One region of the Eubacterium sp. AM05-23 genome, then DNA from elsewhere that is predicted to be linked to it. Evidence: riboswitches for the same ligand, from Rfam matches in the RefSeq annotation. Region 1 holds a riboswitch; the other holds the start of a gene.
What was found. Region 1 has a riboswitch for molybdenum cofactor ahead of DW091_RS01970 (ABC transporter substrate-binding protein). Riboswitches for the same ligand answer to the same signal wherever they lie in the genome.
Positions count from the first base shown of each region.

Region 1 (4,055 bases):
AAATTACCGTCAAGGGTATGCTGACAAACTGGGTCGTAGTTTATATCGGCAATCTGATCGGCTCGATCCTTTTAGCTTTTGTTTTGGCAAAAAGCGGCCTTTATGCAGACGCAGTGCTGGACAAAGCGATGGCTGTTGCACAGGCAAAGGTTGGGATGCCTTTTTCAGCAGCGCTTATCCGCGGGATTCTATGTAATATGTTAGTTGTTTTAGCGTGCTGGATGCAGGCCGGGTCAAAGGATATGATTGGTAAAATTTTTGCGATCTGGTTTCCGATTATGCTTTTCGTTTTTGCGGGTTTTGAACACAGCGTTGCCAATATGACTTATATTCCGCTTGGAATTTTCCTGGGGGCAGATGTCAGCTGGGGTCAGATGTTTATTGACAATCTGCTGCCTGTTACCCTCGGCAATATTATCGGTGGCGCCATAATCGTCCCTTGTGTTTACAATTATGCATACCTTCGTAAAAATAAAGAGTAAATGAGAATAATAAAAAAAGCACTTTTTCGCATCAGAAAGGGTGCTTTTATATAAAATTGAGAACGTCTTACGTCTTCGGTTTTATTTGTGCTATAATAAATGAGAAAATTTAAATGTTTACAGGAGAAAAGAAAAATGTTGATTGGAAAAAACATAACCATTGGGATTACGGCATGCACCCCGGTTGACCAGATTCCCGGGCTTATCCGGATGCTGCGAAATGAAAAAGCAGAGGTAAAGGTTATCCTGACCCCGAATGCCCTTAATTTTATTACGCCGCTTCCGCTGCGGCGCGCCTCAGGGAATCCGGTTGAAATCGACCAGTTTGAAGAGCCAAAGGTATGGGACCCTGACCACAAAACCTCAGACCAGTCTGATTTACTGTTGATTGCTCCGGCTTCAGCCAATACCATTGGCAAAGCGGCCAACGGCATCGCTGACAATTTACTGACTACGACTATTTTATCCACCACAGCCCCTATTGTGTTTGCCAATAATATCAATCCGATGATGTACGGCAAGCCCAGTGTACAGCGTAATATTCGGACTTTAAAAGAAGATGGATGTATTTTTGTTGAGAGTGAGGGAGACAGAGCACCCAACCGTATGCCGTCTAACGACCAGATTTTCAAAACGATCATTAAGGCGTTGGAGAAAATGACAGAAGTTTAAAAAATTGAAAAAGTAGGGTAAAAAATTGTCTTTAGTGGAAACTGTATGGACAATTTGAAAAAAAGGCGATAGAATTAAAAGGTAATTGTTTTCAAAGAAGACTTAATAAAGATCGAAAAAAACAGTGAAATGTGGTGAAATGATGAATGGTTTAGTAAACTGGGCGGCAATTTCAGAATTGAACCGCCCGGCAGCCAAGGCAGGCCCTATGGATACTGACCCTGCTAAAATGTGGGGTGCGGTTGCCCAAATGTATAATAAAATGGCGCAGCTGGAAAGAGAGTACACTCAGAATCAGCTGGATGCTATGATTATTACAGAGAAAGACACGGTATTAGACATAGGATGCGGACCTGGGAGGCTCTCAGTGCCGGTCGCCAGTATGGCTAAAAGTGTTACCAGCCTGGATGTGGCGCAGCAAATGCTTGAAAAGTGCAGGGAAAACGCCGACGCTGCCGGAGTGTCAAATCTGACCACCAGGCTTTTGAATTGGGATGATGTGAAGCCTGGCGAGAATGTCGAAAAGCACGATATTGTCATTGCGTCACGGACGACAGCCCTTGTCGATCTTATAAAGCTGAACGCATTGGCAAACAAGTATGTCTTTATTCTCTGCTGGACCAAAAGCCCCAGTTTGAAGGAAGTGCATGACGCTTTGTTTTATGGCGTGGACGATACATTGAAGCCCATGCCTCCAATGAACCGTCTTCTTGGATATAATGTGAATTTCAATCTGCTTTATGATATGGGTGTAAACCCAAATGTTAAAGTTGTGACAGATGGCTTCCACTGCGATTATGAAAGCCGGGAAGAGGCATATAATGATCTGAGAATCCTGCATCCGGTACCGGAGGACCGGGAAGAAATTTTCAGAAAAAACGTGGATAAGTGGCTTACGGATTTACCGGGAGGCGGTGTATCCTTCCGGCGAGAGACCGAGACCTACGTCATGTGGTGGAAACCGGGAAAACTGGAGTTGTAAAATTAAATATGCATTCGAGTCCACAGGCCTAAAGGAAGTCCCATGGCTGCGGACCGATGAGTGTAGGGGGAAACGCCTGCGCTTTCCGTATTTGAGAAGAATGCATTGAGCTGTTTGATACTAAACGGGCATATTCTTAAACGGGATATGCCCGTTTTGTATATATTAAATTATAGGGAAAGAAGGAGATGTGAGAAATGAAAAAATTTAAAAAAGCCCTATCTGTACTACTAGTGCTGGTACTTCTCAGCTTTACCGCAGCTGGCTGTTCACAAAATAACAGTGACACAGCGAAGTCGGACAATGCGGCGGGAGACCGCACCATTACCGATATGTCAGGTGCGGAGGTAACAGTTCCGGCAGAAGTGAAATCGGTCATTAACCTCTGGCCATCGAGCAATCAGATTATGATTGCGCTTGGAGCGCAGGACAAACAGACCGCCTACATGGCCACTTTGCAAAAACCAAGCTTTACCTGGATGCAGATCGTTAATCCAGCCATTATGGAAAAACAGACTGTTGGTGGAAATGGCGACGTGACCGCTGAAGAACTGTTAAACCTGAAGCCGGATCTGGTCATTACCTCCAGTGATGAGGATGCCGAAGCCTACCGCGCTGCCGGACTTAATGCTGCGTGTATGATGTTCAATAATTATGACGGTTTAAAAGAATCTGTCTTAAAAACCGGCGAGGCCCTGGGAACCAGTGAAAAGGAACGGGCAGACAAATATGTTGAATATCTGGAAAAAAACATTAAGCTGGTTCAGGACCGCTTAAAAGACGTAAAAGATGAAGACAAGCCAGTTGTACACTATGTCGATGGACAGAGCGGCACAAGCCCTTACAAAACCACCGGAAACGGTACAATGCAGGAAGAATGGCTGACTATGGCTGGTGGTAAATTATCCACTGATGGGATTCTTCAGGGAATGAGCAAGGAGATTACACCAGAGCAGTTCCTCAGTATTAACCCGGATGTAATCATTGTGGGCGGAACAGGACAGGCAGATGCCTATGACGCCCTGATGAGCGACGCCTCACTGGCAAACCTGAAAGCAGTTCAGGACGGTAAGGTTTACCGTAACCCACAGGGAACCTTCCAGTGGGACCGTTTTGGCTCTGAGTCTGCACTGCAGGTGCTTTGGGCAGCTAAAACCTTATACCCTGATAAATTTGAAGACATCGACATGAAGAAGGAAACCATTTCCTTCTACAAAGATTATTTAGGCTATGATCTTTCAGATGAATATGCGGATGCGATTTTAGCTGGCAAAAATGCTCCGGACGGACGCTAAGCCGGATTAAGGGGCATAAAGAAATAATGTGAAAGAATAAACAGTCAAAGCCGCCGATTGCCCGGCGGCTTTTTTGAAAATAAAAGGACAAAATTGTATGGCGAGAGATATAAAAGAAAATAGGGTGAAAAATCCGGAAGACAGGCCGCTGGGCTTGGTTTTGGCACTGGCAGCGATTATTGTTATCGCCCTTATTTTAACAGCACTGTGCGTAGGGCGTTATCATGTTCCGGTAATACAAGCTGTCAAAATACTGCTGTCACAGGTTTTTCCCATCACACCAACCTGGGATAAGACAATGTATGACGTCATTATCAATTTGAGACTGCCACGTGTGCTGGCAGCTGTTTTAGTCGGCGGCTCCCTGGCATTGGCAGGGGCCACCTATCAGGGAATGTTTAAAAACCCTCTGGTATCGCCGGACCTTCTGGGCGTTTCTGCCGGAGCCTGTGTGGGCGCGGCTGTTGCGATCCTGATGGGCCTGGGAAGTGGGATGACACAGGTGCTGGCCTTTGCCGGCGGACTTTTAACAGTTTTTGTCACCACCTCCATTCCAAAGCTGATGCACCGTAATTCGACCATGATGCTGGTGCTGGCCGGCGTTATAGTAGGCGGGTTTATGAA
Region 1 is NZ_QUDF01000001.1:434,052-438,106, forward strand. Features, by position in the region: gene DW091_RS01955 (formate/nitrite transporter family protein) at 1-482, shown strand, start outside; gene DW091_RS01960 (flavoprotein) at 618-1,154, shown strand; gene DW091_RS01965 (class I SAM-dependent methyltransferase) at 1,294-2,136, shown strand; molybdenum cofactor riboswitch at 2,137-2,254, shown strand; gene DW091_RS01970 (ABC transporter substrate-binding protein) at 2,334-3,431, shown strand; gene DW091_RS01975 (iron ABC transporter permease) at 3,556-4,055, shown strand, end outside.

Region 2 (4,055 bases), on a different contig from region 1:
CTGAGAAGCCATGGTGCGGATTGTCTTAAGAACCTGAATCTGGTTGCCATAGTCCAGATGGGCGGTGGGTTCATCCATCAGGATAAAAGCCGGCCTTTGAGCCAGAGCTCGCGCAATGCTGACCTGCTGCCGTTCGCCGCCGCTGATTTCGTTGTAGGGCTTATCTCTGAGTGCCGCGATCCCCATGGACTCCAGCGCAGCCATGGCAGCGTCAAAATGAATCTGCTTTGGCCGTTCAAAGGTGCCAATGTGCGGGGCGCAGCCTGTCACCACATAATCTAAAACAGAATAGGAAAAGGCAGGGACAATGATCTGTGGCACATAGCCGATTATTCTGGCAACCTCCCGGTGGGAGAGCGTCTCCATGTTCTTTCCGTCAATCAGGATATTACCCTCCCTGGGCTTAAAAAGGCCTGCAATACAGTTGAGCAGCGTTGTTTTCCCCGCTCCGTTTGGTCCCAGAATGGATATTACCCGCCCAGCGTTAAGGGTAAAGTCAATACTTTTTAGCAGAGGAGCGGCTTCATCATAGGAGAAGGACAACTTTTCAATTTGTATCTTCATCAGCTTACCTTTGCTTTCTGCCGGTATAAAAGCCAGGCAAAGAAGGGCGCGCCGATGAGTCCTGTCAAAACCGAAAGCGGAATTTCCAGAGAGGTGGCGGTCCGGGCGATGGTATCAATGAGAAGAAGAAAAATACCACCCATCAGCATGGTTACCGGGAGAGATTTAATATGGTCGGAGCCGGCCAGCATCCTTGCGAGATGGGGCATGATCAGCCCAATCCAGGCAATGGTTCCGCTGATACAGACCGCACTGGCTGTCAGCAGGCTGGCGATCAGGATGATGATCCATCGGATTTTTTTAACGTTAACCCCAAGGCTCTGGGCTTCAATATCGCCAAAGGAAAGGATGTTGATCCGAAAGGAGAGGCTCAGCAAGATAAACGCGCCAACAGCGAACACAGGCAGCACAGAAAGAATTTCATGAACCTTTATGGAGGCCAGACTGCCCATTTGCCAGAAAACAATGGCGGCGAGATCCGTATCATTTTCAGAAGTGAATTTCATAAGTCCAAGAATTGAGTCCATAAAGCCGCTGGTGATAATACCGGCAAGCACCAGAACAAGGTTGCTCTGGTTGCGCAGGAGCTTTGGAAAGGTCATGGTCATAAGCATGGCGATGATGCCGAAGGCAAAAGCAGACAGCTGACGCGCAAGCATACCGCCGCCCAGCAGGATTGAAAAAGCCGCGCCTACACAGGCGCCCTTGGAGACACCGAGCAAGTCCGGCGATACCAGTGGGTTTTTAAAAATGCCCTGATAGACCGCGCCGCAGAGTGAAAGCACCGCACCAATGCTGACTGCGGCAATGACACGGGGCAGCCGAATGACAAAAAAGACGTTTTCCATGGCCAGATTCCCCGGCTCGCCTGTCATTTTAGTCTGGATGGCATAAAGCATATCCTGAGGGTTAACTGTATAACGCCCAACGCAGCAGGCGATAACCATGAGCGAGAGCAATATGGTGCTCAGTACAATAATGAGATGTCGATGTTTTGTGTTCTTCATAGCAGATAAAATGAAAGGGCCGGCAGGCAATTGCACAGCCCGCCAGCCCGGAAGACTTCAATGCTTATTGAAGCCCAAGCTGTTCCTTGGTAAAGGTTTTGCCGTAGACCATCTGATAGAAGGCATCGACATCCTTCATAAAATCATCTGAGCTGTAAAGATCACCGTGAAGATTATTAGCTGCCCAGCAGACTCCCAGTACAGAGGAGGCGGTGGGGTAGTCCCACGGCTCCAGAGAGGATGGAAAGACATAAACGGCTTTATCCTGTACGGCTTTAATGCTGCTCCAGGCTGGGTCGTTCAGAAGATCGTCGGCCTTGTATTTAGCATAGGAGGGTATCCAGATAATATCGGGATTCCAGCCGACAATCTGTTCAATGCTCACATCGGCGAACTCCCCTTTTTTATCGACCCCGCTGACTGCGTTAGTACCGCCAGCCTTTTCGATAATATAGGTCTGAATCATGGCGTCGGGCGCAACGGTGAGAGGGCTGGAACCGCCTAAAAATAAAATGGACGGTTTTTCAGAGGCTGAACCCACCTTTTTGCTGACATCGGCGATTTTATCGTCGATAAAGGAAGTGATTTCTTCCGCGCGTTTGTCCTCACCCAGAGCCTTTCCGATAATTTTCAGAGAGTTGGTGACTGTGTCAAAGCTTTCATCATTGGGGAGAGCAACAACTGCCGGGACGTTGACTTCGGCGAACTGGTCGGCTTGATTGGCGAAACGTTCAGGCAGAATAGCGAGGTCTGCGCCCAACTCCATAACTGTTTCCATATTGATATCCTTGGCCTTACCGATTTGCGGCAGGTCGTCATATCCGTCGATTACTTCCTCGTACAGGCCACGGGCCATATCTTTATTTCCAAATCCGACAATGTATTTGCCACCGCCGCCAATGACAACCGCAGTATTTAAGGATGGATTGTGTGTTCCCACCACCTTCGTCGCTGGTGCAGGAAGCGTCACCTCGCGTCCGATGGCGTCTGTGACTTTAATCTCGCCGGATGCTTTGTCTGACGAGTCCTCCTGCTTTGGGCTGCAGGCAGTCATACTTAAAATTAAAGTAAGGACCAGAATCATGCACAGTAGTTTTTTTCTCATTTTTTTACTCCTTTTCAAATACAGAAGGTAAAGCCGTTTCCAACAGTACCCTATCGTGGCAAAACCATGAACAAATTATTTTGGGCAATCCGTTTTTAGGTTAAGTCCATCAGAGCTTGTTATATAAATTCATTATAGCACGGTTTGATAACGTTTTAAAGAAGAAAAATAAAACTCCCCGCTCCCTGTGACAGAAGCGGGGTTGCAGATGGATGATTTTTATTGAGGATTCACAAGCTCATCCAGCAGCTTAGGGAGCTTCGCTTCAATTTCCTCGTCTTTAAACTGACAGGTGCCGACAGCCTTATGGCCGCCACCGCCATATTTCAGCATTAAACTGCCAACGTCAATGTTGGAAGTCCGGTTTAAGACCGAATAACCAACAGCCACAGAACAGCCCAGACCACCTTTGCCGCTGACAATCCAGGCAGAAATATTCTGCTTTGGATACATACTGTAAATAAGAAAACGGTTCCCCGTATAAATAGGGTCGACGCCGCGCAGATCAGAGATGATGACATCGCCGTCGGTTCGGGTATATTTGTTTACCATTTCCTTAAACTTGGCGGTTTGCTCAAAATAAACTTCGATACGCTCCTGAACGTCGGAAAGGTTTAGAATCTCATCAGTGGACATGGTACGGCAGGCATCAATAAGTTTTTCCATCAGCTGGTAGTTGGAGATGGTAAAATTACGCCAGCGTCCAAGCCCGGTTCTGGGGTCCATCAGAAAACCGATCAATATCCAGCCTTCCGGGTTTTGAATTTCATCAATAGTCAAATTGCCAGAGTCCACCTTGTCGACGGCGGCCAGCATTTCATTGAAATGTGAAAAGCGTTCCTCACCGCCATAGTATTCGTAAATGATTCTCGCACAGGATGGCGTGATACGGCTTTCACCTTTATATTTGCCTTCAAGCTGATTGCGCTCAAACTCACTGGAATGATGGTCAAACCAAAGGCCGCAGCCCTCCACAAAAGGGACATTTGCCAGACAGTCATCTTCGTTGACCTCTACCAGGCCATCCTGCAAGTCTTTAGGATGGGCAAATTTCCAGTGGTCAATGATTCCGGCTTCCTTGAGCAGCGCGCCACAGACAAGGCCGTCGAAATCAGAACGGGTAATTAATCTCATAATATTAGCTCTCCCTCTCAGATATTATTATCATCAAACAGGTGTTTTATTGCCTGTATGTCAATTATAGTTGATAACAGCAGGGACTTCAACTTGATTCTAAAGTAAAATTTAGATAAAGATGAGAATGAATCTTAGTTGTAAAAAATAATTGGGTATAAAAAAGAATCATTTTTGAAAAATATGCAATTTCCAGAGATTTTTGGGTATAAAATTTTAAAAGAACTGGAGATGATAAAGATGAA
Region 2 is NZ_QUDF01000014.1:39,765-43,819, forward strand. Features, by position in the region: gene DW091_RS16750 (ABC transporter ATP-binding protein) at 1-564, opposite strand, end outside; gene DW091_RS16755 (iron ABC transporter permease) at 564-1,571, opposite strand; gene DW091_RS16760 (ABC transporter substrate-binding protein) at 1,636-2,676, opposite strand; molybdenum cofactor riboswitch at 2,668-2,803, opposite strand; gene DW091_RS16765 (hypothetical protein) at 2,896-3,810, opposite strand; gene gpmA (2,3-diphosphoglycerate-dependent phosphoglycerate mutase) at 4,051-4,055, shown strand, end outside.
Region 2: another riboswitch for molybdenum cofactor. It lies ahead of DW091_RS16760 (ABC transporter substrate-binding protein); the one in region 1 lies ahead of DW091_RS01970 (ABC transporter substrate-binding protein).